3 regions of the Streptomyces sp. NPDC047886 genome follow, and region 1 is predicted to be linked to each of the others. Evidence: riboswitches for the same ligand, from Rfam matches in the RefSeq annotation. Region 1 holds a riboswitch; each other region holds the start of a gene.
What was found. Region 1 has a riboswitch for thiamine pyrophosphate ahead of thiC (phosphomethylpyrimidine synthase ThiC). Riboswitches for the same ligand answer to the same signal wherever they lie in the genome.
Positions count from the first base shown of each region.

Region 2: it holds a riboswitch for thiamine pyrophosphate, as region 1 does, so the genes downstream of both, thiO (glycine oxidase ThiO) here and thiC (phosphomethylpyrimidine synthase ThiC) in region 1, are expected to answer to the same signal.
Region 3: it holds a riboswitch for thiamine pyrophosphate, as region 1 does, so the genes downstream of both, ACGF5U_RS06255 (thiamine ABC transporter substrate binding subunit) here and thiC (phosphomethylpyrimidine synthase ThiC) in region 1, are expected to answer to the same signal.

Region 1 covers NZ_JBIDCF010000003.1:494,949-504,718, forward strand. Annotated here, with positions in the region: gene ACGF5U_RS13805 (LacI family DNA-binding transcriptional regulator) at 1-327, shown strand, start outside; gene ACGF5U_RS13810 (metallophosphoesterase) at 555-1,715, shown strand; gene ACGF5U_RS13815 (hypothetical protein) at 1,864-2,709, shown strand; gene ACGF5U_RS13820 (DUF805 domain-containing protein) at 2,788-3,144, opposite strand; gene ACGF5U_RS13825 (VWA domain-containing protein) at 3,353-4,774, opposite strand; gene thiC (phosphomethylpyrimidine synthase ThiC) at 5,096-6,904, opposite strand; TPP riboswitch at 6,898-7,032, opposite strand; gene ACGF5U_RS13835 (YibE/F family protein) at 7,104-8,483, shown strand; gene ACGF5U_RS13840 (SsgA family sporulation/cell division regulator) at 8,588-9,022, opposite strand; gene ACGF5U_RS13845 (IclR family transcriptional regulator) at 9,178-9,770, opposite strand, start outside.
Region 2 covers NZ_JBIDCF010000001.1:353,908-363,677, reverse strand. Annotated here, with positions in the region: gene pknB (Stk1 family PASTA domain-containing Ser/Thr kinase) at 1-1,577, opposite strand, end outside; gene ACGF5U_RS01620 (thiazole synthase) at 1,675-2,469, opposite strand; gene thiS (sulfur carrier protein ThiS) at 2,473-2,721, opposite strand; gene thiO (glycine oxidase ThiO) at 2,736-3,884, opposite strand; TPP riboswitch at 3,882-3,994, opposite strand; gene ACGF5U_RS01605 (hypothetical protein) at 4,046-4,387, shown strand; gene ACGF5U_RS01600 (NAD(P)/FAD-dependent oxidoreductase) at 4,416-5,636, shown strand; gene ACGF5U_RS01595 (Rv2175c family DNA-binding protein) at 6,018-6,383, shown strand; gene thiE (thiamine phosphate synthase) at 6,471-7,124, shown strand; gene metF (methylenetetrahydrofolate reductase [NAD(P)H]) at 7,267-8,184, shown strand; gene ACGF5U_RS01580 (hypothetical protein) at 8,236-9,180, shown strand; gene ACGF5U_RS01575 (phytoene desaturase family protein) at 9,220-9,770, opposite strand, start outside.
Region 3 covers NZ_JBIDCF010000002.1:112,049-121,818, reverse strand. Annotated here, with positions in the region: gene rpsB (30S ribosomal protein S2) at 1-471, shown strand, start outside; gene tsf (translation elongation factor Ts) at 622-1,458, shown strand; gene pyrH (UMP kinase) at 1,619-2,383, shown strand; gene frr (ribosome recycling factor) at 2,550-3,107, shown strand; gene ACGF5U_RS06265 (phosphatidate cytidylyltransferase) at 3,107-4,249, shown strand; gene rlmN (23S rRNA (adenine(2503)-C(2))-methyltransferase RlmN) at 4,379-5,485, shown strand; TPP riboswitch at 5,717-5,826, shown strand; gene ACGF5U_RS06255 (thiamine ABC transporter substrate binding subunit) at 5,903-6,994, shown strand; gene ACGF5U_RS06250 (ABC transporter permease) at 7,096-8,703, shown strand; gene ACGF5U_RS06245 (ABC transporter ATP-binding protein) at 8,706-9,746, shown strand.

The sequences.
Region 1 (9,770 bases):
GTCTACGGTCTCTTCGACCCCAACGGCACCGACCTGCTGGCCGCGGCACGGAGGTACGGACTGCGCGTCCCGGACGATCTGCTCCTGGTCTGCTGCAGCGAGTCCACCGTCTACGCCACCACCGAGCCGCCGATCACCACCCTGTCGCTCAAGCCCCGGCGGATCGGCACCGCGGTCGTCCAGCTGCTCATCGACGCCATCGAGGGCATCGACACCGACCGGCCGGTCCAGCAGGTGATACCGACGGAGCTGATCGTCCGCACGTCGTCGCAGCGACGGTCGCCGCGGACCACCGTCAGCCCGCCCCGGTCACGCCCCCAGGAGTGACCGCCGGCTGCCCGGCCCCCGGCAGCTCGTACGGATGGAGAGGAAAGGACCGGCGGAGGCCGGTCCAGACCTTAACAATTGGGGCGAAACAGCCGGTGAACCGGGGGTGCACTCCGATTCACCACCCCTGGTGCGTCACACAGCACAGGCCTCATTCCTATGATGGGCGCACGACACCGCGGGCCACCCCGACCAGGCCGGTCCGCGAGGTGTAGGGCGTCGCGACGGTGGTGGAGGGGTCGATGACTCAGGGGGCCGGTCAAGGACCCGTGGTGCGGACGGCGACGTTGCGCGACTTCCGCGTACCGCCGTACGCCAAGGTGCCCGTGCAGGGCAACTCCGCGCAGCCCCACCCGCAGCCCGTGCCACCGCGGCAGGAGCCCCCGCAGGCGCCGGCCCGTGCGGTGCACCCCGGCAACGCGTTCCCGGAGGGCGAGCCGCCCGAGGGCTACACGCCCACCGCACGCGACCTGCCGGTGATCAACCGGGGCGACACCGTCCAGGTCGACGTCACGGCGGCGGAGGCCGAGCCGGCGACGGCTCCGGTGGCCGCGGCGAACGGCGGACCCGGACCGCTGTACGTCGTCGGCGACGTCCACGGCTACCTGGACGAGCTCCTGGTCGCCCTCCGCGCGCAGGGCCTCATCGACGCCGAAGGACACTGGGCGGCGGGCAACGCCAGGCTGTGGTTCCTCGGCGACTTCACCGACCGGGGCCCCGACGGCATCGGCGTCATCGACCTCGTCATGCGGCTGTCCGCCGAGGCGGCGGCGGCCGGCGGCTACTGCAAGGCCCTGATGGGCAATCACGAACTGCTGCTGCTCGGCGCGAAGCGGTTCGGCGACACCCCGGTCAACTCGGGCGCGGGCACCGCCACCTTCCAGGCGGCGTGGCTGCTCAACGGCGGCCAGAAGAGCGACATGGACCGCCTCCAGGAGGTCCACCTCCAGTGGATGGCCCGGCTCGACGCGGTAGTCGAGCAGGACGGCCATCTGCTGCTGCACTCCGACACCACCGCGTACCTCGACTACGGCACCACCATCGAGGACGTCAACGACACCGTCCACGAGATCCTCACCCGCAACGACGCCGACGAGTGCTGGGACCTGTTCCGCAAGTTCACCAAGCGCTTCGCGTTCCGTGACGAGGGCGGGGCCACGGCCGTACGCGAACTGCTCGCGGCGTACGGCGGACAGCGCGTCGTGCACGGGCACAGCCCGATCCCGTACCTGCTCGGCGAGGTCGGCACCGAGGACGCCGACGGCGAGACCACGGGCCCGACGGTCCAAGGCCCCCACGTGTACGCGGACGGACTCGCCATCGCCATGGACGGCGGGGTGACCATGGCCGGAAAGCTGCTGGTCGTCCAACTCCCCTTGCACAACTGAGAGCGACCGGGGCAGGCGAATTCCGGAAACCCTCTGTCACCCCCCTGCGTACCCGCTCTACCATCGGTGCATCCGTAGCAGGCTCTCCTCCGTCTGTGCCCAACTGCCCGTTCTACGCGGGCGGACAGGCGCCACGGAGTATCGGGGGATGCACATGAGAAGCGCTCCGCACCTGCTGAACGAGGACCGCGCCGCGTACGAGCGCCTCCTCGACGACGCGCTGCGCACCGCGCACGACCGCCCGGATCTCGCCGCGGTCGGGGAACGGCTCAACGCCGAACAGCTGCGCACCATGGCACTCAACGCGACAGCGCTGATCACCGAGGCGGCCTCGACCGAGTACGACCACTTCGTGAAGGTCCGCGAGGAGCACCGCCGGCCCACCGGTATGTCCATGATGAGCTCGGTGCTCGGCCCAGCGGGCGACGAGACGACCACCGGCGCGGGTTTCGGTGTCGTCGTGACCGTGCTCGCCCCGGTGCTCGCCGGCACGGCAGCGGTCATCTTCCTGCTCGTGGGGTACGTCCTGAAGATGCTCGATCCGGCCCCGTCGTTCGCCGACCCCCTGCTCACGGCCGGCTGGTTCTTCGGCGCCGTGACGGCGGCGAGCATCCTGGCCGCCGCGATCGGGCTGCTGGTCGCCGCCGTACGGAACAGCTCGACCCAGGTGTCCGCGCACGAACCGGGCGGTGACCTGCCCGACGAGATCTCCCGCGCCCGGGAGGCGTGGCTGCACGCGCTGCTGGAGCGGGGCATCCTGCCGTTCCTGCGCGCCGCGCTCGCCGAGCCCGGCGCTCCGCCCGAAGCGGCGGACGCCCGGCGGCAGGCGGGGCGGATCCCGAAGGTCGGCTACAGCGGACCCGACTTCAGCAGCCCGGCGGAGGGCGGCACGGCGCCGCGCGCGGGGTTCACCAGCCCGGACTTCACCAGTCCCGACTTCACGGGCCCGGCGGCCCCGGCGTCCGAACGCCTCCCGGACCACCAGCCCGACTGACATCTCCCGTCCCACCGGACATGCCGGAGCCCGGCGCCGCTGACGGCACCGGGCTCCGGGTCACGCGTGGGCGACGCCTCAGGCGGCGGGGACGAACTTCGGGTTGGCGCCCCACTTGTTCGCCTCGGCCTTGCCGTCGGAGGCGAGGAAGACCAGCAGGATGATGCCGCCGACCAGCGGCACGAACGAGATGAGCAGCCACCAGCCGGACCGGCCGGTGTCGTGCAGACGGCGGATCGAGACGGCGAGCGCAGGCAGCAGCACCGCGAGGATGTACAGGACGTAGAGGACCCCGTTCGTACCGGCGGCGTAGTCCACACCCATCAGCACCAGCGCGATAACGGAGTGGATGAGGGTGAACATCCAGTACTCCTTGCGGCGCGCGCGCCCGCCGAAGCCCACGTAGTTCTTGAGTACTGCCAGGTACCAGCTCACTGAGGTTCCCTCCACCGCCCTTGTCAGGGACGAATCGTTTTTTCGCCAAACACGGGGAAGGTAAAGGACACATAAGTACACGTCAAGCCAATTGCGGTCGGCGGCGAAACGTACATCGACCTGCCGCTCTACCGTGTCCGTTCCGACGCCTGGCCGTGGGGATGATCACGACACAAGGCGACACACCGTCATGAACAAGCCAGATACGTCAGAGGATGCCGAGCCGTCGTGCGGCGGCGATCCACGAGGGGAACTCGGACAGCAGCCGATCGTAGAGTTCGGCGTCGGGAACGACCGCGATGTCGTCCACCGCGAAGAACCCCACGTTGTCGACACGACGCCCCGGCATGGTGTCGAACCGCTCCAGTACGCCGTAGTTCGACCGCCCGAGCCCCACGAACTGCCAGAAGACCGGTTCGTCGACCGCTTCCCGCAACTCCCGCTCGATCTCGGCGTTCCGGTACACGCCGCCGTCGGAGAAGAACAGCACCAGGGTGGGCGCGGCGGTCGGGTTGGCCCGGACGTAGGCCCGTACCTCGGCGATGGCCTTCTGCTCCTCGTTCTGGATGCCCACCGCCCGCATGTCCACCTGACCGGGGTGAAGTCCCTTCCTGGGCTTCCGCGACCGGCCGAACAGACTCAGCTCGCCCACCCGCACATGGAGCCGCAGCCACTCGGGCAGTTCACCCAGCCGTAGATCCGGCAGCCGGGCGGGATGCGAGGCGAAGGTCCACGCCTGCATCTCGCCGTCGTCGTCCAACTGCGCGGCCACGGCGGCCATGCGCTCGACCACGTCGGCGACGACGCCCCGGGAGTAGAGGAACGACATCGACCCGGAAGCGTCGAGTACCAGGATCACGCGGGCCGTCGTCCCCTCGGCGCCGTGCTTGCGCAGGCTGACCGCGACCTGCTCCTTGCGCAGCGAGAGGCGCTTGCGCATGTCGACGGGCAGCCGCTCCTCCCCCGCGCCGGCCCGGCGCGCGGCAGCCGGATTCGCGGTGGTGGTCGGCGCGGGAGGGCTCGGGGCGGCAGGACTCGGCACGGGACGTGTCGGCGCGGGACGTGTCGGCGCTGGAGAGCTCGGCGCGGCGGCTGGTTCCTCGTCCACGCTGATACCGAAGTCGGTGGCGAGCCCCGCGAGACCGGAGTCGTACCCCTGCCCCACGGCACGGAACTTCCACCGGCCGTCACGCAGGTACAGCTCGCCGCAGACGAACGCCGTCTCCGTCCCCGCCGTCATCTCGAAGCGCACGAGCTCGGCCCCGCTCCCGGCGTCCAGCAGCCGCAGCGTCAGGCCCGCCATCGCGCCGAACGTCCCGCCGTCGGCCGACGCGCACAGCAGGATCCGTTCGATCCCGGTCTCGACCCGGCGCAGCTCCACCCCGACGGTGTCGGTGACGACGCCCCCCGCCGTCCGCTTGCCCAGATGGCGTACGGCGTCCGAGGCGTGCCGCGGCTGGTTGTAGAAGACGAAGTCGTGGTCGTCGCGCACGCGGCCGGCCCCGGTGAGGAGCAGCGCCGACGCGTCGGCGTCCGGCACCCCGGGGTGCTCCCGCCAGGAGAGCTCGGCATGAACGGCGGCGGCCGGGACGGGAAGGTTGGCGCCCTTGCTCAGGGAAGTCGCAGTCACCCCGCCAGTGTGCCGACGCACGGCCGCACCGGAACCCCCACGACCGAAGCCGCTCCCGCCCACGCCCGCCACCACGGACGGCGGTCCGGGCCATGGGCGGTGGACGGGCATGGACACCGGACGGCGGACAGCGCGTCGCACGGGGGCGGGGCGCACGCCGGACCAGGCGCACGGCAGACCGGACGCACGGCGGGCGGCAGACCGGGCGCACGCCGCATGGGGCGCACGGGGCGCACGGCAGACCGGGCGCACGGCGGGCGGGGCGGGCCCGCGACTCCCCCCTCGGATCGCGGGCCCGCCCGGTCGTCCCCGTTCTCCGGGTCAGTCGGCCAGCGGCAGGTAGACGCGGTTGCCGGCCGCCGCGAACTCCTTCGACTTCGCCGCCATGCCGTCCTCGATCTCCTGCTGCGAGCCGCCGTGTTCCCGGCGGATGTCCTGCGAGATCTTCATCGAACAGAACTTCGGCCCGCACATCGAGCAGAAGTGCGCCGTCTTCGCGGGCTCGGCGGGCAGCGTCTCGTCGTGGAACTCGCGGGCCGTGTCCGGGTCGAGGGCCAGGTTGAACTGGTCCTCCCAGCGGAACTCGAACCGTGCGTCCGAGAGCGCGTCGTCCCACTCCTGCGCGCCCGGGTGCCCCTTGGCGAGGTCGGCCGCGTGCGCGGCGATCTTGTAGGTGATGACGCCGGTCTTCACATCGTCGCGGTTGGGCAGGCCCAGGTGCTCCTTGGGCGTGACGTAGCAGAGCATGGCCGTGCCCCACCAGGCGATCATCGCCGCGCCGATGCCCGAGGTGATGTGGTCGTACGCCGGGGCGACGTCGGTGGTCAGCGGGCCGAGCGTGTAGAACGGCGCCTCCTCGCAGATCTCCTGCTGGAGGTCGATGTTCTCCTTGATCTTGTGCATCGGGACATGGCCCGGTCCCTCGATCATGGTCTGTACGTTGTGCCGCTTGGCGATCGTGTTGAGTTCGCCGAGCGTGCGCAGCTCCGCGAACTGCGCCTCGTCGTTGGCGTCGGCGATCGAGCCGGGCCGCAGGCCGTCACCGAGCGAGTACGTCACGTCGTACGCGGCGAGGATCTCGCAGAGCTCCTCGAAGTTCTCGTACAGGAAGCTCTCCTTGTGGTGCGCGAGGCACCACGCGGCCATGATCGAGCCGCCGCGCGAGACGATGCCGGTCTTTCGGCGGGCGGTCAGCGGCACGTACCGGAGCAGTACGCCGGCGTGGACCGTCATGTAGTCGACGCCCTGTTCGGCCTGCTCGATGACCGTGTCCTTGTAGATGTCCCAGGTCAGCTCCTCGGCCCTGCCGTCGACCTTCTCCAGGGCCTGGTAGAGCGGCACGGTGCCGATGGGCACGGGGGAGTTGCGCAGCACCCACTCGCGGGTGGTGTGGATGTTGCGGCCGGTGGACAGGTCCATGACCGTGTCGGCGCCCCAGCGGGTCGCCCAGGTCATCTTCTCGACCTCCTCCTCGATGGAGGAGGTGACGGCCGAGTTGCCGATGTTGGCGTTGACCTTCACCAGGAACCGCTTGCCGATGATCATCGGCTCGATCTCCGGGTGGTTGACGTTCGCCGGGAGCACCGCGCGGCCGGCCGCGATCTCCTCGCGTACGACCTCGGGCGAGACGTTCTCGCGGACCGCGACGTACTCCATCTCCGGGGTGATCTCGCCCCGGCGCGCGTACGCGAGCTGGGTCACCGCCTGGCCGTCGCGGCCCCGCCGGGGCTGGCGCGGACGGCCGGGGAACACCGCGTCCAGGTTGCGCAGGCCGCCGCGCGGCGACGTGTGCTTGATGCCGTCGTCCTCGGGGCGGACCGGGCGTCCCGCGTACTCCTCGGTGTCGCCGCGGCCGATGATCCAGTTCTCGCGCAACGGTGGTAGCCCGCGGCGTACATCGGTCTCGACGTTCGGATCGGTGTACGGACCGGACGTGTCGTACAGCGTCACGTCCTTGCCGTTGGTGAGGTGCACCTGCCGGACCGGCACCCGGATGTCGGGGCGCGAACCCTCGACGTATCCCTTGTGCCAGCCGATGGACCTCCCGCTCTCCCCGGCCCCGTCCGGGGCCCCCTCGGGGTGGGACCCCTCAGGGCTGGAGGCAGGCGTGCGTGCGTCCTGAACGGTCATGATGACCTACTCCCTACGCCGGCATTACCCGGTAACAGGTTCGGCGGTCGGCGCAGCTGCTTCCCGTACGGATGTACGAAGGTCAGCGCCCTCTCAGCCCGGTGCTCCGAGCTCCCGCGTGTGCAAAGGTGCCACCACGCTAGCGTCATTCCGGCCGCGCTGAACAGAGGGCCCCCCTCGTTCTTGCGATGATCGGTCGGTGACTTCCTCGCATCAGCCCCCGGAACAGCGCCCGGAACACGGCACCGCCCACGACGGGCTCGGCCATGTCCACGCGCACACTCACGGGCCTGCCGCGCCCGTCTCGAAGCATCTGCGGAAGGTGATCGCCGCAGTGCTGATTCCTTTCGCCACCGCGGTGCTGGTCGGTCTGGCCGTGCTGTGGCCGGGCGGAGCACCGGCGCACGAGCGCACCGGTGTCGGCTTCGACCGGCAGACCGAGCAGGGCAAGGTCGTCCGCGTCGACAGGGTGAACTGTGCGGATGTGAACGCCGCGCAGGTCCCGCCGACCGGCGACACGACGACGCCCCAGGGGCGTGAGGCGATCAACGCCCAGCAGGGCGACTGCGAGAAGGCGACCATCGAGGTCACCACCGGCAAGGACAAGGGCCGTACGTTCACCGAGATCGTGCAGCCGGACGCGCCCCGCCGCCTCGACCAGGGCCAGGAGGTCGTGGTCGCGTACGCGCCCGACGCCCCACGGGATCTGCAGTACTCGGTTACCGATGTGAACCGCAAATTCCCGCTGGCGCTTCTCGGTGTCGTCTTCGCCCTGGCGGTGGTGGCGGTCGGTCGGCTGCGGGGCGTGATGGCGCTGGTCGCCCTCGGGACCAGTTTCCTGACCCTGACGTTCTTCATCCTCCCCGCCATCCTGCAGGGCTCGAACCCGCTGGTGGTGGCCGTCGTGGGGGCCAGCGCGATCATGCTGGTCGCGCTGTACCTGAGCCATGGGCTGAGCGCGCGGACCTCGGTCGCCGTGCTCGGCACGCTCATCTCGCTGCTGCTGATCGGACTGCTGGGCTCGCTGTTCATCGGCTGGGCGTCGCTGACCGGCAACACCGACGACTACACGGGTCTGATCCACGGCCTGTATCCGAACATCGACATGTCCGGTCTGCTGCTGGCCGGCGTCATCATCGGTTCGCTCGGTGTGCTGGACGATGTGACGGTCACTCAGACGTCGGCGGTGTGGGAACTGCACCAGGCGGACCCGAGGATGGGTCCCCGGGCCTTGTACCGGGCGGGTATCCGGATCGGCCGGGACCACATCGCGTCGGTGGTGAACACGCTGGTGCTGGCGTACGCGGGTGCGGCGCTTCCCCTGCTGCTGCTGTTCTCGATCGCGCAGAGCAGTGTGGGGACGGTGGCCAACAGCGAGATCGTGGCGCAGGAGATCGTGCGGACGCTGGTCGGCTCGATCGGCCTGGTCGCTTCGGTGCCGGTGACCACGGCGCTGGCCGCGCTGGTCGTGTCGGCGGACCGGCGGTCGGCGCTCGCGCACGGCGCCGCGGGGACCGGTGAACCGGGCGGGCCCGCGCCTGCGGTACGCACCGGCCGGGGCCGCCGCCGCAAACGCTGAGCCGCCGGTACGAGGCGGGCGCGGGGCCTGCCGTCGCGGACCGGAGGCGGGGCGCGGGCATGAGAGGCCGGGCCCGGGGCCCGAGTCCCGCCCGCGCCCGGGGCTCAGCCGGCGTTCTCCTCGGCGAGGATGCGCCCGAGCGCCTCCTCCAGACCGACCTCGAAGTCACCCAGCGTGTGCTCCTGGCCCATCGGCACCAGCTTGTCCGTGCGGTCGAGGAACGCCACGAGCGGCGGGGCGCTCGCCCGGAACACCGCCTGGTCCGCGCCCACACGCAGGCGGATCATGACGTCCGACAGCTCATCGCGGTCCGTCGGCGCGATGCGCACATCCCCGTCCCCGCTCGGCAGATTGATGCCGTCCAGCAGCAGTTCCCGGCTGAACGCCCAGGTCACCGGGGCATCGCCGGGCAGGTGGAACGTCATCCGGACCGCGAACGGGTCCCGCATCTCGTAACCGAGCTCGACCGGGATCCGGAAGGAGAGCTCCTCCGAGACGATGAAGCTCATCAGGACCTCGGCCTGAACCGATTCGCGCATCATGTACCCCGCTGTAGATGAAGCAGTGACGAAGGTGAAGCAGTGACGGACAGCAGCCGACGAAGAACGACGGCGAAAACGGCCAGGATTGATCCCCCCTGACCCTCTTGACGCCATCGTCCTGCACGCGCTACAGGATCACAAGGAGTGATTTTTCAGATACTGATAGAGAACGCCAGGGAGCTGAGGAGCGTTCCGATTTCACTCCGTAGTCGGGTGACAGCGGGGAGCAACCGTTCTTCCTGGTGGAGGGGTACAGAAATGGCCATCGTGGCGGCCGTCGAGCCGACGGTGATGGGAATCGCCGCGCAGACAGTGCCGAGCGCGTACTCCTGGCGCTCGATGAGCGGTTGCATGGGACGCGCACGGTCCAGCCGGTCCAGGAGGGTCCGCCGGTCACGCACCGTGTACGGGGTGATGGCCGTGACGGGATGGCGGTCCAGATGGTCCTGGCGGGCTTGGGCGTCGAGCTGGCTGAGCAGACACTGGCCGATCGCATGGGCGTGGCCGGTGCGGCGGAAGTCGGCCCACTCGTCGACGGCGGGGGCGGTGGGCGTGTCGGACACCGCGACGAGCTCGATCTCACCGTCGCGGTAGACGGCGAAGTACACGGGAACGCCGATCTCGTCGCGCCACTGCGCCAGCGAGTCCTCGATCTTGGTGCGACGATTCTGCACAGCTCCGGCACCGGCGAGCCTCCGGGAGGCGGCGCCCAGCGCGAACAGGCCGTTCTCCCTGCGGAGATAGC
Region 2 (9,770 bases), on a different contig from region 1:
GCCGCCGGGGAACTGGAGATCACCGCGCCCTGCTCGACGTCCTCGCTGAACTCCTCCGTCACCACGCCCGCCGCGAGGCCCGCGTCCGCCAGCGCCTTCTTGGCGTCCGCGAGCGGCGTGCCCTTGAGCTCCGGTACCTTGACGATCTTCGGGCCCCGCGAGATGACGAGCGTCACCGAGCCGTTGCCCCGGACGCGCTCGCCCTGCGCGGGGTCGGTGGCCATGACGGTGCCGCGCTCGAAGGCGCCGCTGAACTCGGTTCTGGTGCCGCCGACGTCGAGACCCGCGTCGGCGAGGCGCTTCTCGGCCTCCGCCCGGCTCTTGCCCAGCAGGCCGGTGGGGACGTGCGTGAACTGCCCGGAGTTGATGTACCAGACGCCCGCGCCGACCGTCAGGACCAGCAGCACCGCCGCCACGACGGCGAACAGTCCGCGCCGGGGACCCGAGAAGGGTCCGGTGCGTGGCGCGGGACGGCCACCGGACTCGGGGGCGGGCGGCAGCTCCAGACGGCTGGTGTGCTGGACGCCGGGTCCCGCGCCGCCGTCCGCCGCGCCGCCGAGAGCCCCGCCCGCAGCACCGCCGCCGGCAGCCCCGCCGCCGAGAGCCCCGCCCGCAGCACCGCCGCCGATGGCCGCCTCGGACGGCAGGGGGCGCGGGATGACGCTGGTGACGTCGTCCGGGTCGGCGGCGGACTCGGCACGGGCCTGCGGCGGGACCAGGTCCAGCTGGTCGTCGCCGAGCGCGGCGCGCGCCTCCCTGACCCGGGCCAGCAGCGCCACCGCGTCATGCGGGCGTACGTCCGGGTTGCGGGCGGTGGCCTCCGCCACCAGCTCGTCCAGCTCGACGGCGAGGCCGGGTACGGCCTCGGACGGCGCGGGGACCGCGTTGTTCAGATGCTGGTAGAGGACCTGCGCCGGGGTGTCGCCGGTGTGCGGCTTCGCGCCCGTCAGCATCTCGTACAGCACCACGCCGCACGCGTAGACGTCGGCGCGGGTGTCGGCGGTGCCCAGCTCGATCTGCTCCGGCGCCAGGTACGACACCGTGCCGAGCACGGATCCCGTGGTGCTGGTCGCGGCGCCGACGGCCCGTACGAGCCCGAAGTCGGCGACCTTGACCCGGCCGTCGTCGCCTATCAGGACATTCTCCGGCTTCATGTCCCGGTGCACGAACCCGGCGCGGTGCGCCGCGCCCAGGGCGGCGAGGACCGGCTCCAGGATGTCGAGCGCCGCACGGGGGCGCAGCGCCCCGCGTTCGCGCAGCACGTCCCGCAGGGTGCAGCCGGCCACGTACTCCATCGCCAGGTACACGTACGCGCCGTCGGCGCCCTGGTCGAAGACGCCGACGACGTTCGGGTGCGAGAGCCGGGCCACGGACTTGGCCTCACGGATGAACCGCTCCACGAACGACGCGTCGGTCGCCAGGGACGGGTGCATCACCTTGAGGGCGAGCAGCCGGTCCAGCCGGGTGTCGACGGCCGTGTAGACCGTGGCCATGCCACCGACGGCGATGCGCGCGTCGACTCGGTAACGGCCGTCGAGCAGCTGACCGACGAGCGGGTCGTGCAGGGTCGTATCCACGCGGTCGAGTCTACGAGCCCGTACCGACCCGCCCGTCGCCCTGTACATGATCAGCGCCGTACCGCAGCCGACCTGTGACAGCCGGCCGCGGGGGCGGTCAGAACGCCGGGCGCTCGGGATCCAGCACGGCCCTGCCCTCCACCGGTGACGAGGCCTCCGCGAAGTGGCGGCGGGGGATGCGGCCCGCGCGGTGCGCGAGCCGGCCCGCCTCGACGGCGTGCCGCATCGCCTCGGCCATCAGCACCGGCTCCTGCGCCCGTGTGACCGCCGACGCCAGCATCACCGCCGCGCAGCCCAGCTCCATCGCCAGCGCCGCGTCGGACGCCGTACCCGCGCCCGCGTCCAGGATCACGGGCACGTTCGCGCGCTCCACGATCAGCTGGAAGTTGTGCGGGTTGCGGATGCCGAGACCCGAGCCGATGGGGGAGCCCAGCGGCATGATGGCCGCGCAGCCCGCGTCCTCCAGCCTGCGCGCCAGGACCGGGTCGTCGTTGGTGTACGGCAGCACCGTGAAACCGTCGTCGACCAGTGCCTCCGCCGCGTCGAGCAGCTCGATCGGATCGGGGAGCAGCGTGCGCTCGTCCGCCACCACCTCCAGCTTGATCCAGTCGGTGCCGAGCGCCTCCCGCGCGAGCCGGGCCGTCAGCACGGCCTCACCTGCCGTGAAACAGCCCGCCGTGTTCGGGAGGACGCGGATGTCCAGCCGGTCCAGGACGGACAGCACCGAGCCCTGGACGGTCGGGTCGAGGCGGCGCATGGCCACGGTCGTCAGCTGCGTGCCGCTGGCGGCGAGGGCGCGTTCCAGTACGTCGAGGCTCGGCGCCCCGCCCGTACCCATGATCAGCCGGGAGTCGAAGGTCGTCCCGGCGATGGTGAGACGGTCGTCGGCCATGGTTCAGCCCCCCTGGACGGCGGTGAGGACCTCGACCCGGTCGCCGTCGGCGAGCAGCGTCCCGGCCCACTGGCCGCGCGGGACGACGGTCTCGTTGACGGCGGCGGCGACGCCGGACGGGGCGGACGTGAAGGTCGCGACCAGCGCGTCCAGCGTCAGCGGGGAGGCCAGCCGTCGTGCCGCACCGTTCACGGAGACGGTCAGGGCGGCGGCGGTCCCGGGCGGGGCGGGGGTCTCACCCGGGGCGCTCATGCCGGTCGGGGCACTCATGACACTCCTACGGTGGAGAAACGGGCGGGCGTGAACGCGCGGGCCTCGTCGGGCAGCTCACCGGTGGTGAGCACCGCCGCCAGCACGTCGCCGGTGACCGGCGCCAGCAGCACCCCGTTGCGGTAGTGCCCGGTCGCCAGGTGCAGGCCGGGCAGCGCGGACGGGCCCAGCATCGGGGCGTTGTCGGGCGATGCCGGGCGCAGGCCCGCCCGGGTCTCGGTGAGCGGCAGCTCGGTGATGCCCGGCACCAGCTCGTGCGCGTCGCGCAGCAGCTCGTACACGCCGCCCGCCGTGACCGTGGTGTCCCAGCCGAGTTCCTCGCTCGTCGCGCCCACGACCAGCTCGCCGTTCTCGCGCGGCACCAGGTACACCTGGCTGCCGCGGACCACCGCCCGGACCGTACGGCTCAGGAACGGCGCGTACGGGGCGGGCACCGCCAGCCGCACGACCTGCCCCTTCACCGGCCTGACCGGCGGCAGGACATCGGCCGGTACGCCGCCGAGCCGGCCGCTGAGGCTGCCGGCCGCCAGCACCACCTGACCGGCCGCCACCTCCGTCCCGTCCGCGAGTACGGCTCCCGCCGCCCGGTCCCGTACCACCGAGAGCCGGTCCGCCCAGGAGCGGTGCAGGGCCACCCCGGCGTGCCGGCAGGCCGCCAGCAGCGCCGCCGTCAGCCGCCGGGGGTCGACCTGGTGGTCGCCGTCGACCCGCAGCCCGCCGCGGACCCCGGGTGCCAGCATGGGCTCCAGGCGGCGGCACTCGCGGCCGGTCAGCCACTCGGACTCCAGCCCGCAGCGGCGCTGCAGCGCGTGCAGTTCCCGCAGATGGGCCCGGTCGTCGGCGTCCAGCGCGACGGCGAGCGTGCCGCACGCGCGGTAGCCGACGTCGAGCCCCGTGACCTCCTCCAGTTCGGCGACGAAGCCCGGATACCGCTCCGCCGACGCCGTGTTGAGACCGAGGAGCGTCTCCTCCCCGTAGTGCAGTTCGGTGACCGCGGCGAGCATTCCGGCCGCCACCAGCGCGGCCCCTCCGCCCGGCTCGGGGTCCACCACGGCGGTGCGCAGCCCCCGCTGCGCCGCCCGCCAGGCCGTGACCAGGCCGATGATTCCGCCCCCGATGACGAGGACGTCTGACGTACGTGACATGGGCGTCCAGCCCCTCCCTTCGCCGGCATGACCCGGATCAGGTTCGTACGGTCGGAGGCCGTCCAGCCTCCCTCTCAGCCCGGTGCGTCCGGGCTCCCGCGAGTGCTCTAGCGTGGCCAGACTAACCCCACCGCCGGACCGTCTGTAAGGGAGCCTTCGCCGTGGCGCGTTCACTCGACGGACTCGTGCTGTACCCGGTCGCCGACCAGGCGCCCGGCCAGGTCGGCACCGGGACCCGGTTCACCTACCACGAGCGGGACGGCCGCGTCTGGGCCGAGTACGCGGGCGGCGACGTCGTGCACGGGCACCTCGTCGGCACGCGCGCGGGGGACCGGCTCGACTTCCGGTACGTGCAACTGAGGCGGGACGGCCGGACGGCGTCCGGGCACTGTCTCTCCACCGTGGTGGAGCTCCCCGACGGACGCGTTCGGCTGGAGGAGACGTGGGAGTGGGAGTCCCAGGAGGGCCGTGGCACGAGCGTGGTCGAGGAACCGTCTTCCTGACGTCATGTCAGCTGCGTAAGGTGATCGCGTGAGCGAGCAGAAGAGGGAAGAGCGGCGCGTCGTCATCGTCGGCGCGGGAATGGCCGGGGTGCAGACGGCGGTGGCCCTGCGGGAGCAGGGCTTCACGGGGCCGGTGCTGCTGCTCGGCGCCGAACCGCACCAGCCGTACGACAGGCCGCCGCTCTCCAAGGCGGTACTCCTGGGCAAGGCCGAGGACTCCGCCTTCGACGTGGACTTCGAGGCGCTCGGCATCGAACTGCGCCTCGGCGTCGAGGTGAGCGGCCTGCGCCCCGGCGCGCACGCCGTCGACACGGAGGCCGGGCCCGTCCCGTACGACGTGCTCGTCGTCGCGACCGGTGCCGTGCCGATCGCGCTGCCCGGCTCCGAGGGCGTCCCCGGCGTCCATCTGCTGCGCACCGTGGACGACGCGGAACGGCTGCGCCCGGTCCTCGCCGGGCAGCACGACGTGGTGGTCGTCGGTGCCGGGTGGATCGGCGCCGAGTTCACCACGGCCGCCCGCGAGGCGGGCTGCGCGGTGACCGTCGTGGAGGCGGCCGACCGGCCGCTCGCGGGCGCCCTGCCCGCCGAGGTCGCCGCGCCGATGGCCGAGTGGTACGCGGAGAGCGGCGCCGAACTCCTGACCCGCGCGCGCGTGGACCGGGTCGAACCCGGCACGGTCACCCTGGACGACGGCCGGATCCTGCCGGCCGGAGCCGTCGTCGTCGGCATCGGCGCGCGGCCCGCCACCGCGTGGCTGGCCGGCTCCGGCGTCGAACTCGGCCCCGACGGCGCCGTCGTCGCGGACGACCGGCTGCGCACCTCCGTCCCCGACGTGTACGCGGTCGGCGACTGCGCCTCGTTCCCGTCCGCCCGGTACGGCACGCGCCTGCTGGTCCACCACTGGGACAACGCGCTCCAGGGGCCGCGCACGGTCGCCGCCGACATCGTGGGCGAGACGCCCCGCCCGTACGACCCCGTGCCGTACTTCTGGTCCGAGCAGTTCGGCCGTTTCGTGCAGTACGCCGGGCACCACGCGGCCGCCGACACGATGGTCCGGCGGGGCGACCCGGCGACCGCCGCCTGGTCGGTGGTGTGGCTCAGGGACGACGCCCTGGTGGCCCTGCTCGCGGTCGGCCGCCCGCGCGACCTGGCCCAGGGCCGCAGGCTGATCGAGTCGGGCGCCCCGCTGGACCCGGTGCGCGTCGCGGACCCGGCCACGCCGCTGAAGGCGGCGGCCAGCGGAGCCTGACCGCCGGAGCCGCCGGAGCCGCCGGAGCCGCCGAGCCGCCGGAGCCGCCGAGCCGCCGGAGCCGCCGCGCCCGCCGGGCCGCGCCCGCTGGCCCGCCCGCCCGCCCCGGCCCCGCCGACCCGCCCCCGGACAGCCCGCCCCGGCCCCGCTCACAGCACCGCTCCGGGCCGCTCGCCGCGCCCGCCGGGCCGCCACCGCGCCGCGCCCCCGGCCCCGCTCTCAGCGCCGCCCCGGGCCGCCCGCCGGTCCGCCCGCCGGGCCGCCCCGGGTCGCTGGGGGACGCGGCCTTCCGGGTGTGGTTGTCGGCCGCCCGGTGGGGCGCGGGCCCCGTACACCCCCACCCCGCTACCGACTGTCAGTCGGGGATGGCAGGCTTGTCACGTGACCGAGATTGACGCAAAGACCGATGCTCTCGTCCCTGCCTGGCTCCACCTTCCCGACATCGCGGAGATGCTCGATGTCGAGGTGACGCGTGTGCGGCAGCTGGTCAAGGAGGGCCAGCTGATCGCCGTGCGCCGGGGTGAGAACCGGACGCTCCAGGTGCCTGCCGACTTCATCAAGGACGGCAAGGTCGTCAAGGGTCTCTCCGGCACCCTGACGCTCCTGAAGGACGACGGCTTCACCGACGAAGAGATGCTGGAGTGGCTGTTCACTCCGGACCCGACCCTGCCGGGCACGCCCGCGCAGGCCCTCCGCGAGAATCGCGGCACGGAGGTGAAGCGCCGAGCCCAGGCGCTCGCCGTCTGAGACACGAGCACCACACCGACACCAGGCGGTGCGCGGGCGGGCCCGCCCGCGCACCGCGCACCGCCGCACAACGGGGGGAAACACCTCATGGCCACCGCACGCGCGCAGCTGTCCGACGCCCGGCTCTATCTGTGCACGGACGCCCGCAAGCGGCAGGGGGACCTCCCCGAGTTCCTCGACGCGGTCCTCACCTCCGGCGTGGACATCGTCCAGCTCCGCGACAAGGGCATGGAGGCCGGTGAGGAGCTGGAGCACCTCGCGGTGTTCGCCGACGCCTGCCGCCGGCACGGCAAGCTGCTCGCGGTGAACGACCGGGCCGACGTGGCGCACGCCATCGGGTCCGACGTGCTGCACCTCGGCCAGGGCGACCTGCCCGTCCCCGCCGCCCGCGCGATCCTCGGCGAGCGGGTGCTGATCGGCCGGTCCACGCACGCCGACGCGGAGGTGGACGCGGCGGTCGCCGAGCCCGGCGTGGACTACTTCTGCACGGGCCCCTGCTGGCCCACGCCCACCAAGCCCGGGCGGTACGCCCCCGGCCTCGACCTCGTGCGGTACGCGGCGTCGCTGGCGGGGGAGAGGCCCTGGTTCGCCATCGGCGGCATCGATCTGGGAAACGTGGACCAGATTCTGGACAGCGGAGCCCGCCGGATCGTCGTCGTACGGGCCATCACCGAGGCCGACGACCCGGCCGAGGCGGCGTCGTCGCTGGCCAAGCGGGTCCGGGAGCGGGACACGGAGTAGTTGCGCCAGGGCCGCGCCAGATCCGCGCCCGGCCCTCCAAGGTGTCCATGAGTGTCCGAAGCGTGGACAAGAACCCGGCAAATCACCCCAAACCATGTCCTCTGGTTGGGTGAGCCCGGCGGGTCGTGGCTACGCTGCCGACATGGCCCTTGGCACTCCTTCCACCCGTACGGATCGCGCCCGCACCGTGCGTGATCTGCTGGCGACCGGCGAGACGACGTACTCGTTCGAGTTCTGGGCGCCCAAGACCGAGAAGGGCGAGCGCAACCTCTGGAACGCGCTGCGCCGGGTCGAGGCGGTGGCCCCGAGCTTCGTCTCCGTGACGTACGGGGCCGGCGGTTCCACCCGCGCCGGGACGGTCAAGGCCACCGAGCAGATCGCCGCGGACACCACCCTGACGCCCGTCGCGCACCTCACGGCGGTCGGCCACTCCGTCGCCGAGCTGCGCAACATGGTCGGACAGTTCGCCGACGCCGGGATCCGCAACATCCTGGCCCTGCGCGGCGACCCGCCGGGCGACCCGATGGCCGACTGGGTCTCGCACCCGGAGGGCCTGGAGTACGCCGTCGACCTGGTCCGGCTGATCAAGGAGGCCGGGGACTTCTGCGTCGGTGTCGCCGCCTTCCCGGAGATGCACCCGAGGTCCACGGACTGGGACACCGACGTCCGGCACTTCGTGGACAAGTGCAGGGCCGGCGCCGACTACGCCATCACCCAGATGTTCTTCGAGCCGGAGAGCTACCTGCGGCTGCGCGACCGGGTCGCCGCCGCGGGCTGCGAGACCCCGATCATCCCCGAGGTCATGCCCGTCACCAACGTCAAGCAGCTGGACCGGCTGCCGCAGCTCAGCAACGCGCACTTCCCGCCCGCCGTGAAAGAGCGGATCCTCGCGGTCAAGGACGACGCGGCCGCTGTACGCTCCATGGGCATCGAGTTCGCGACGGAGTTCTGCGCACGTCTGCTGTCCGAAGGTGTTCCCGGACTGCACTTCATCACGCTCAACAACTCCACGGCTACGCTCGAGATCTACGAGAATCTCGGACTGCACCCGCAGTCCTGACCGGCCGTACCCGTCACGTCCCGAGGCGGCGGCCGCATGAGAGGGGCGGGCATGAGCTGGTGGACGCTGCTCTACATCGCGTTCGGCATCGTCGCGCTGTGGCTGCTCGGTGAGGTGCTCCTCCAGTACAAGGCCCGGCTGCGGTGGCGGCTCCTCGCCTTCGCGGGCTTCCTGGGCGTGGTCGTCGGCGCCCTGATCCCGTCGGTCTACGTGATCGTCGTCGGCACGATCGCCTTCGGTGTCGGCCAGACGTACGTGACGCTGTCCTTCCGCCGCGGGTTCTCCACCGGCTGGGCGCTCGGCGGCAGCCCCGGCGTCAGCCGCCGTCGCAAGGTCGGCCCCGCGGCGGCGGACGCCGGACCGACGCTGGAGGTGACCGACCTGGCGTACGAGCCGGAGGGCGCCGCACCCGGCGGGCCCCTGGACGAGCCCCCGGCCGAGAGTGCCGCCGAGGCCACCGCCGTGTACGCCCCGCAGCCGCTGCCCGACGACACCGGCCAGTACGGCGTGTACGCCGCGTCGGCGCCCACGGGCCAGGAGCAGGGCTACGACCAGCGGGAGCACGACCAGACCGGCTACCAGCCCCAGGACTACGGCCAGGGCGCCGGTGCCTACACCGGGCCGTACGACTACGGCACCGGCGAGACCCAGCAGAGCTACGCCGCCTACTCCGACCCGTACATCGGCACCGCCACCGGCGCGGCCGCCGGCCAGGACGGCTACGGCGCGTACGAGCAGCCCGGGGCGTACGGGGCGGGCTACGGCTCCGGCGGGTACGGGACGTACGACGCCGGTTACGGCGCCCCGCAGCAGTACCCGGGCGAACCCGGCACCGATCCGTACGCCGGCCAGTACGGCATGGACACCCCGCCGGGCGGCGTCTGGGTGCCGCACCAGCGCGACGGCGACCAGCAGATGCCCCCGCCGCCGCAGGAGCCGCCCTCGCCGTACGGCTACGACCCCCACCCGAACGACCAGCAGCACTACCGCTACTGAGCCGCCCGGCCGCCGAGCTACCGAGCCGAGCCGCGTTTCCTACCGCGAGCCGCGGAAGTCCGCGCCCTCCACGATCAGGCCCGCGACCAGCGCGCCCGACATCCCGGCGTGCGGGAGCCCGCCACCCGGATGCGCCCAGCCCCCGGCGAAGTACAGACCCGGCAGCGGCGCCGGGTTCGGCGTGGGCAGCAGCGCGCCACGCGCACCCGCCAGCGCGGGTCCCGGAACCTCGTACACGCCCGTCTCCCTGCGGGTGTCCGCCGGTGTGCGCACCTCGCGCCACAGCAGCCGCTCCCGCAGCCCCGGCACGGCCGCCTCCGCCGCCTCCGCCATCCGGTCCGCGAACGCCTCGACCCCGTCCCCGGAACCGCTCCAGAGGCTCTCGGGCACCGTCGGCACCGTCGCGGTCACGGTGACCGCCTCGTGCGCGCCGTCCGGGCGCAGCGCCGCGTCGTCGGGCCGCAGCACCACGACGGTCGGGCGCGCGCACAGTCTTCCGCCGGAGGCGAGGGCCGCCAGTTCGTCCGCCCGGTCGGCGGAGTGCACCACCGTCCGGTGCGCGGCGCCCTCCTCCCGGGCGCCCCGAAGGG
Region 3 (9,770 bases), on a different contig from region 1:
CTGGAGAAGACCCTCGGTGGTATCCGCGAGATGCAGAAGGTGCCGAGCGCCGTCTGGATCGTCGACACCAAGAAGGAGCACATCGCCGTCGGTGAGGCGCGCAAGCTCCACATCCCGGTCGTCGCGATCCTCGACACCAACTGCGACCCCGACGAGGTCGACTACAAGATCCCGGGCAACGACGACGCGATCCGCTCCGTCACCCTGCTCACCCGTGTGATCGCCGACGCCGTCGCCGAGGGCCTCATCGCCCGTTCCGGTGCCGCGACCGGTGACTCGAAGCCGGGCGAGAAGGCCGCCGGCGAGCCGCTCGCCGAGTGGGAGCGCGACCTGCTCGAGGGTGAGAAGAAGGCGGACTCCGACGAGGCCGCCGAGAAGCCGGCCGAGGTCGCTGCCGAGGCCCCCGCCGCCGAGGCCGCTGCCGAGGCTCCGGCCGCTGAGGCTCCGGCCGCTGAGGCCGAGCAGGCCTGAGCAGGCAGGTCCTGACCCTCGCGGGCCGGGACCCGGGCGGGTAGCTGACCCGCACAGGTTCGGTTGTCGACGGCGGGGGCCCACGAAGCCCCCGCCGTCCACCCGTAGATCTTTGTAGATCTTCCAGACTTCGAGAGAGATTCACAGATCATGGCGAACTACACCGCCGCTGACGTCAAGAAGCTCCGCGAGCTCACCGGCGCCGGCATGATGGACTGCAAGAAGGCGCTGGACGAGTCCGACGGCAACGTCGACAAGGCCGTCGAGGCCCTGCGCATCAAGGGCCAGAAGGGCGTCGCCAAGCGCGAGGGCCGCTCCGCCGAGAACGGCGCCGTCGTCTCCCTGATCGCCGACGACAACACCTCCGGTGTCGTCGTCGAGCTGAAGTGCGAGACGGACTTCGTCGCCAAGGGCGAGAAGTTCCTCTCCGTCGCCAACGCGCTCGCCGAGCACGTCGCCAAGACGAAGCCCGCCGACATCGAGGCGCTGCTCGCGTCCGAGATCGAGGCCGGCAAGACCGTCCAGGCGTTCGTGGACGAGGCCAACGCCAACCTCGGCGAGAAGATCGTCCTGGACCGCTTCGCGCAGTTCTCCGGCGGTTACGTCACGGCCTACATGCACCGCACCATGCCGGACCTGCCCCCGCAGATCGGTGTCCTGGTCGAGCTCGACAAGGAGGCCGCCGACGTCGCCAAGGGTGTCGCCCAGCACATCGCCGCCTTCGCCCCGAAGTACCTCTCCAAGGACGACGTCCCGGCCGAGGTCGTCGAGGCCGAGCGTCGCGTCGCCGAGGAGACCACCCGCGCCGAGGGCAAGCCCGAGGCCGCGCTGCCGAAGATCGTCGAGGGCCGTCTGAACGGCTTCTTCAAGGACGCGACGCTGCTCGGCCAGCCGTACGCGCTCGACAACAAGAAGTCCGTCCAGCAGATCCTGGACGAGGCCGGTGTCACCCTGAAGCGCTTCGCGCGCATCAAGGTCGGTATCTGAGCCGGTACGCGATCGACACGGGAGCCCGCTAGGGTTTCCCTAGCGGACGTCGAGCGCGCACGCGCCGTACGACCGCAGATCTGACGAGGAGGCCATTGCCGCTAGGGAGAAACAGCACCCCCGGCAATGGCCTTCTTCGTATGTGCACGAGGAGATCTCCATGAATCAGGGCGCCGCACAGGGCGACGACAACACCGGCAAAAAGACCGGCCGCTTCATGCTGAAGCTGTCCGGCGAGGCGTTCGCCGGCGGCGGTGGCCTCGGCGTCGACCCCGACGTCGTACACGCCATCGCGCGTGAGATCGCCGCGGTCGTCCGCGACGGCGCGCAGATCGCGGTCGTGATCGGCGGCGGCAACTTCTTCCGTGGCGCCGAGCTCCAGGTCCGCGGCATGGACCGGGCCCGCTCGGACTACATGGGCATGCTCGGTACGGTCATGAACTGCCTCGCGCTCCAGGACTTCCTGGAGAAGGAGGGCATCGACTCCCGCGTCCAGACCGCCATCACCATGGGCCAGGTCGCGGAGCCGTACATCCCGCTGCGTGCCGTCCGGCACCTGGAGAAGGGCCGCGTCGTGATCTTCGGCGCCGGTATGGGCATGCCCTACTTCTCCACGGACACCACCGCCGCCCAGCGGGCCCTGGAGATCGACGCCGAGGCCCTGCTCATGGGCAAGAACGGGGTGGACGGCGTCTACGACTCCGACCCGAAGGCGAACCCCGACGCGGTGAAGTTCGACGCGCTGGAGTACGGCGAGGTGCTCGCCCGTGACCTCAAGGTCGCCGACGCGACCGCCATCACCCTCTGCCGGGACAACAACCTGCCGATCCTCGTCTTCGAACTGCTGGCGGCGGGCAATATCGCGCGCGCGGTGAAGGGTGAGAAGATCGGCACTCTCGTGAGCGACCAGGGCAGCCGGAGCTAGCCGGAGTGAGCGGCCGGAAGTCAGCGGCCGCGGCCGGGGGACCCCCGGCTGCCCCGCCCGGGGATGGACAAAGCCCTGCCGGTCGGACACCGTGCAGGAGAAGACGCGACGCAGGTTCCGCGGCCCTGAGCACGTCGGGCCTCACCAAGACACGCAGGAGCAAGTGGTGATCGAAGAGACCCTCCTCGAGGCCGAGGAGAAGATGGAGAAGGCCGTCCTGGTCGCCAAAGAGGACTTCGCCGCGATCCGCACCGGGCGTGCGCACCCGGCGATGTTCAACAAGATCGTGGCCGACTACTACGGCGCCACGACGCCGATCAACCAGCTGGCATCGTTCTCGGTGCCCGAGCCGCGCATGGCCGTGGTGACCCCGTTCGACAAGAGCGCCCTGCGCAACATCGAGCAGGCCATCCGCGACTCCGACCTCGGCGTCAACCCGACCAACGACGGCAACATCATCCGAGTGGTGTTCCCCGAGCTGACGGAGGAGCGCCGCCGCGAGTACATCAAGGTCGCCAAGGGCAAGGGCGAGGACGCGAAGATCTCGATCCGCTCCGTCCGCCGCAAGGCCAAGGAGACCATCGACAAGTTCGTCAAGGACGGCGAGGTCGGCGAGGACGAGGGCCGCCGTGCGGAGAAGGAGCTCGACGACACCACCGCGAAGTATGTCGCGCAGGTCGACGAGCTGCTCAAGCACAAGGAAGCCGAGCTGCTCGAGGTCTGATGAACGACGCTTCCTGGGGGGCACCGCCACGAGGCGGCCACTGGGGTCCGCCTGACCAGGGGCTCGCTCCGGCGGCCCCGGCGGGTCCCGCCTACGATGGGCATGACGCACCGCACACTCGGCCCATGCCCATCGTGCCCGACGTCCCCGCTGGTGGAGACCAGGACGACCGAGATCGGGGGACCGCTCGGCTGAGCGGTCCCCTGTTCCGTGACGAGATGCCGCAGGAGCCCATGCCCAGCCCGCCGCCGCCGGCACCGCAGCCCCAGGAGCGCCCGGAGCCCTCGGAGCCGCGCCCGCCGCGAGGGCGGAAGGCCCAGGGGAAGAAGCGGGCCGGTCGTGACCTGCGCGCCGCCATAGGGGTCGGGGTGGGACTCGGCGCGGTGATCATCGCGTCGCTGTTCATCCAGAAGTTCGTTTTCGTCGGCGTCATAGCGGTCGCCGTCGTGGTCGGCCTCTGGGAGCTCACCTCCCGGCTGGCGGAGCGCAAGGCCATCAAGGCGCCGCTCGTGCCGCTGGCCGTCGGCGGCGCGGCGATGGTCGTGGCCGGCTACGTCCGCGGCGCCGAGGGCGCATGGGTGGCGATGGCGCTCACCGCGCTGGCGGTACTCGTCTGGCGCATGACGGAGCCCCCCGAGGGCTATCTCAGGGATGTCACCGCGGGCGTGTTCGCCGCGTTCTACGTGCCGTTCCTGGCGACGTTCGTGGCACTGATGCTCGCGGCCGACGACGGGCCGTGGCGGGTGCTGACGTTCCTGGTGCTGACCGTGGTCAGCGACACCGGCGCGTACGCGGTGGGCTGGCGGTTCGGCAGACACAAGCTGGCCCCGCGCATCAGCCCCGGCAAGACCCGTGAGGGCCTGCTCGGGGCGGTGACGTTCGCGATGGTGGCGGGCGCCCTGTCCATGCAGTTCCTGATCGACGGCGGCACCTGGTGGCAGGGGCTCGTGCTGGGCTTCGCGGTCGCGGTGAGCGCGACACTCGGCGACCTCGGCGAGTCCATGATCAAGCGGGACCTGGGCATCAAGGACATGGGCACGCTCCTCCCAGGGCACGGGGGCATCATGGACCGGCTGGACTCGCTGCTGCCGACAGCGCCGGTGGTGTGGCTGCTGCTGGTCGTGTTCGTCGGGGCCGGCTGAACACGGGAGTCGGCCGAGCCGCCGTCGGATCGGCCACGGCTCACCGCTGACCTGGGCTTTTCCCGGGAAGGGCTCGTTGTCCACAGGGCGGCGGGCCCTTTTCCGTATCTCTGCGACACTGGTAGCACCATGCCCAAGCCCGGAGAACTCACTTTCGTCGCCCCGCGCGGAGCCAAGCAGCCCCCGCGGCACCTCGCCGACCTCACGCCCGCCGAGCGCAAGGAGGCTGTCGCCGCCATCGGCGAGAAGCCGTTCCGCGCCAAGCAGCTGTCCACGCACTACTTCGCGCGGTACGCCCACGACCCCGCCGAGTGGACCGACATCCCGGCCGCCTCGCGCGAGCGGCTCGCCGGGGAGCTGCTGCCCGATCTGATGTCCGTCGTCCGGCACATCTCGTGTGACGACGACACCACCCGTAAGACGCTGTGGCGGCTGCACGACGGCACGCTGGTCGAGTCCGTGCTCATGCGCTACCCGGACCGGGTGACGATGTGCATCTCCTCGCAGGCCGGCTGCGGGATGAACTGCCCGTTCTGCGCCACCGGCCAGGCCGGTCTCGACCGGAACCTGTCCACGGCCGAGATCGTGCACCAGATCGTCGACGGTATGCGGGCCCTGCGCGACGGCGAGGTGCCCGGGGGTCCCGCCCGGCTGTCGAACATCGTGTTCATGGGCATGGGCGAGCCCCTCGCCAACTACAAGCGGGTCGTCGGCGCGATCCGCCGCCTCACCGACCCGGAGCCGGACGGGCTCGGGCTGTCGCAGCGCGGGATCACCGTGTCCACCGTCGGGCTGGTTCCGGCGATGCTGCGGTTCGCCGACGAGGGCTTCAAGTGCCGTCTCGCCGTGTCGCTGCACGCCCCGGACGACGAGCTGCGGGACACCCTCGTCCCGGTGAACACCCGGTGGAAGGTCCGCGAGGTACTGGACGCGGCGTGGGAGTACGCGGAGAAGTCCGGGCGCCGGGTCTCCATCGAGTACGCGCTGATCAGGGACATCAACGACCAGGCCTGGCGCGGCGACCTGCTCGGCCGGCTGCTGAAGGGCAAGAGGGTCCATGTCAACCTGATTCCGCTGAACCCGACCCCGGGATCGAAGTGGACCGCCTCCCGTCCGGAGGACGAGAAGGCGTTCGTGGAGGCCATCGCGGCCCATGGGGTGCCGGTCACCGTCAGGGACACCCGTGGCCAGGAGATCGACGGGGCCTGCGGTCAGCTCGCCGCCGCCGAGCGCTGACCAGAGCGCCGCCCCGGGCCCTAAGGTCTGGGCGCCGAGGGGCTGTGCCTTGAGGTCTGGCTGTGGGGCGGCCTGGGCTCTGAGGTCGGCGCCGATCACCGGGCCGAGGGTGCCGACCGCCGGGCCGAGGGCGTCGATGCCCGGGCCTGGGGGGCGGGCGTCGAGAGGCCGGGCGACCGGCCGGGAAACGGCCGGAAATCGCCCCGTTGTAGTCTGAGCTCGAACATCTGCATATTCCGACAGGGGAGCGCCACAGCGCTGAGAGTGCGGTGCCGTCAGACCGCAGACCCTCTGAACCTCGCCCAGGTCATTCTGGGTAGGAAGTTCGGTCGTTACTCGAGCTGTTGCGCCCTGCCCACCCGCCCGACGGGTGGGCAGGGCCGCGTCTCTTCCTGGACACCCCCAGGAGGAATCTCAGTGAGCACCACCAAGAAGATCGCGGTCGGCACGCTGGCCGCCGCGCTGGGCGTCACGACGCTCACCGCCTGCGGTGACGACTCCGGCACATCGGCCGGCGACGGCACGAAGCCGAAGACCGTCACCCTCGTCAGCCACGACTCCTTCAACGCTTCCGAGGCCGTCCTGAAGGAGTTCACCCGGCAGACCGGCTACACGGTCAAGGTCCTCAAGAGCGGCGACGCCGGTGAGGCCGTCAACAAGGCCGTCCTCACCAAGGGCGCCCCGCAGGGCGACGTCTTCTTCGGCGTCGACAACACCCTGCTGTCCCGCGCCCTCGACAACGACCTGTTCCAGCCGTACGAGGCGAAGGGCCTCGACCGGATCCCGGACGCGGTCCGGCTCGACAAGGACAAGCACCGCGTCACGCCCGTCGACTCCGGCGACATCTGCGTCAACTACGACAAGAAGTACTTCGCCGACAAGAAGCTCGCGCCGCCGCAGACCTTCGACGACCTGGCGAAGCCCGCCTACAAGGACCTCCTCGTCGTGGAGAACCCCGAGCGGTCCTCGCCCGGACTCGGCTTCCTGCTCGGCACGGCCGCCGCCTACGGGGACACCGGCTGGCAGGACTACTGGAAGAAGCTGAAGGCCAACGGCGTGAAGGTGGTCGACAGCTGGGAGATCGCCTACAACCAGGAGTTCTCCGGCTCCGCCGGCGGCAAGCAGGCCAAGGCGGACCGGCCGCTCGTCGTGTCGTACGCCTCCAGCCCGCCGGTCGAGGTGCTGTACGCCGACCCGCAGCCGAGCGAGGCGCCCACCGGCGTGTCCACCGGCACCTGCTTCCGGCAGATCGAGTTCGCAGGGCTGCTGACCGGCGCGAAGAACGAGGCCGGCGGCAAGGCCCTGATCGACTTCCTGATCGGCAAGCGGTTCCAGGAGGACATGCCGCTGCAGATGTTCGTGAACCCGGTCGCCGACGACGCGAAGCTGCCCGCGCTGTTCACCCAGCACGGCGTGGTGGTCGACAAGCCGGAGACCGTCGCCCCTGACAAGATCGCCAAGAACCGGGACGAGTGGATCCAGACGTGGTCCTCGCTCGTCCTGAAGTGACGGACCCGCCGGCCGACGGCCGGCCCGCCCGAGGCGGGACCGCCAGGGGCGGGACGGCCAGGGGCGGGACGGCCAGGGGCGGGCTGGTCAGGGGCGGGCTCCTGCTCCTGCCCCTGGCCTTCTTCGCCCTGTTCTTCGCCTACCCGGTCGCCGCGATCGTCGGCCGGGGGCTGAAGGCCGACGGGGTGTGGAAGTTCGGCCGGCTCGGGCAGGTCCTGAGCCGGCCGGACATCCTCGACGTCCTGTGGTTCACCACCTGGCAGGCACTCGCCTCCACCGCGCTCACCCTGCTCGTCGCGCTGCCCGGCGCGTACGTCTTCGCCCGGTTCGACTTCCCCGGCAAGCAGCTGCTGCGGGCCGTGGTGACCGTGCCGTTCGTCCTGCCGACGGTCGTCGTCGGCACGGCGTTCCTGGCGGTCGTCGGCCGAGGGGGGCTGCTGGACGACCTGTGGGGCGTACGGCTCGACACGACCGTATGGGCGATCCTCCTCGCGCACGTCTTCTTCAACTACGCCGTCGTCGTCCGGACGGTCGGCGGCCTGTGGGCCCAGCTCGACCCCCGGCAGGAGGAGGCCGCCCGGGTCCTCGGGGCGTCCCGGCTCGGCGCCTGGCGGCGGGTGACACTGCCGGCGCTCGCACCCGCCGTCGCCGCCGCCGCGCTGATGGTGTTCCTGTTCACGTACACCTCGTTCGGTGTCGTGCTGATCCTCGGCGGGCCCGGCTACCGGACCCTGGAGGCGGAGATCTACCGGCAGACCGCGCAGCTGCTGGACCTGCCGACGGCCGCCGTGCTCACGCTCGTGCAGTTCGCCGCGGTCGGCGGCATCCTCGCGGTGCACGCCTGGACGGTACGGCGCCGGGAGGCCGCGCTGCGGCTGGTCGACCCGGCGCGGACCGCCCGCCGGCCGCGCGGAGCCGGACAGTGGGCCCTGCTCGGCGGCGTCCTCGTCTCGGTCGCCGTGCTGCTGCTCCTGCCGCTCGGGGTGCTGGTCGCCCGGTCGCTGGACGCCTCCGGCGGGCTCGGGTACTACCGGGCGCTGCGGTCGGCCGGCTCCGGCGGCGGCACCTTCCTGGTGCCGCCGATGGAGGCGGTCTGGAACTCCCTCCAGTACGCGCTGGCCGCCACCGCGATCGCCGTGGTCGTCGGGGGGCTCGCCGCCGCCGCGCTGACCCGGCGGGCGGGCCGGCTGGTGCGCGGCTTCGACGCGCTGCTGATGCTGCCGCTCGGCGTGTCCGCCGTGACCGTCGGTTTCGGTTTCCTGATCGCGCTGGACGAGCCGCCGCTGGACCTGCGCACCTCGTGGATCCTGGTGCCGCTCGCCCAGGCCCTGGTCGGGGTGCCCTTCGTCGTACGGACCATGCTGCCCGTCCTGCGGGCCGTGGACCCGAGGCTGCGCGAGGCGGCCGCCGTACTCGGCGCGTCACCGCTGCGGGCCTGGCGGGAGGTGGACCTGCCGATGGTGCGGCGGGCGCTGCTGGTCGCCGCCGGGTTCGCGTTCGCCGTGTCGCTGGGCGAGTTCGGGGCGACCGTGTTCATCGCCCGCGCCGACAGCCCGACCCTGCCGGTGGCCGTGGCACGGCTGCTCGGCCGGCCCGGCGAGCTCAACTACGGGCAGGCCATGGCGCTGTCCACCATCCTCATGGTGGTCTGCGCGGTGGCGCTGCTGCTGCTCGAACGTGTTCGTACCGATCGCTCGGGAGAGTTCTAGACATGCTGGCGCTGGAAGGCGTGACCGTACGCTTCGGGGCCCGGGACACGGCGCGGACCGCCCTCGACGCGGTGGACCTGACGGTCGCCGACCACGAGATCGTGTGCGTGCTCGGGCCGAGCGGCAGCGGGAAGTCGACGCTGCTGCGGGTCGTCGCCGGGCTCCAGCACGCCGACGCGGGCCGGGTGCTGCTCGCGGGCGCCGACCAGGCGGGCGTGCCCGTGCACCGGCGGGGCGTCGGCCTGATGTTCCAGGACCACCAGCTGTTCCCGCAGCGCGATGTGGGCGGCAACGTCGCGTTCGGGCTGCGGATGCACGGCGCGTCGCGGGCCGAGCGGGCCGCGCGGGTCGCCGAACTCCTCGACCTCGTCGGGCTGCCCGGCACGGAACGGCGCTCCGTCGCCGCCCTGTCCGGCGGTGAGCAGCAGCGCGTGGCGCTGGCCAGGGCGCTGGCCCCCCGGCCCCGGCTGCTGATGCTGGACGAGCCCCTCGGCCAGCTCGACCGGGGGCTGCGTGAGCGGATCGTGGTCGAGCTGCGCGGACTGTTCGGGCGGCTGGGCACGACCGTGCTGGCCGTCACCCATGACCAGGGGGAGGCGTTCGCCCTCGCCGACCGGGTCGTGGTGATGCGCGACGGCCGGATCGCCCAGGTGGGCACGCCCACCGAGGTGTGGGAGCGGCCCGCGTCCGAGTTCGTGGCCCGGTTCCTGGGCTTCGACAACGTGGTGGCGGCGCGGGTGGGCGGCGAGGCGGCCGACACGGTGTGGGGCAGGGTGCCGGTGCCCGCCGGTACGCCGCAGTGCGAGACGCGGCTGCTGGTGCGGCCCGCCGGGGTGCTGCTCGGCGATCCGGCGGACGGGCTGCGCTGCACCGTGGAGGCGCGGACGTTCCGGGGCCATCACGTCGCCGTGCGGTTGCGGCCGTCCGGCGGGGACGCGCCGCCGCTGGAGGCGGAGTGCGGCCTGCGCGACGCGCCGGAGCCGGGCGCGGCGGTCGGGGTGACGTTCGCCCCGGACGAGGTCGTCGTCCTGGACGCCGCCTGACGCCGCGCGGGCCGCGAACGCGGC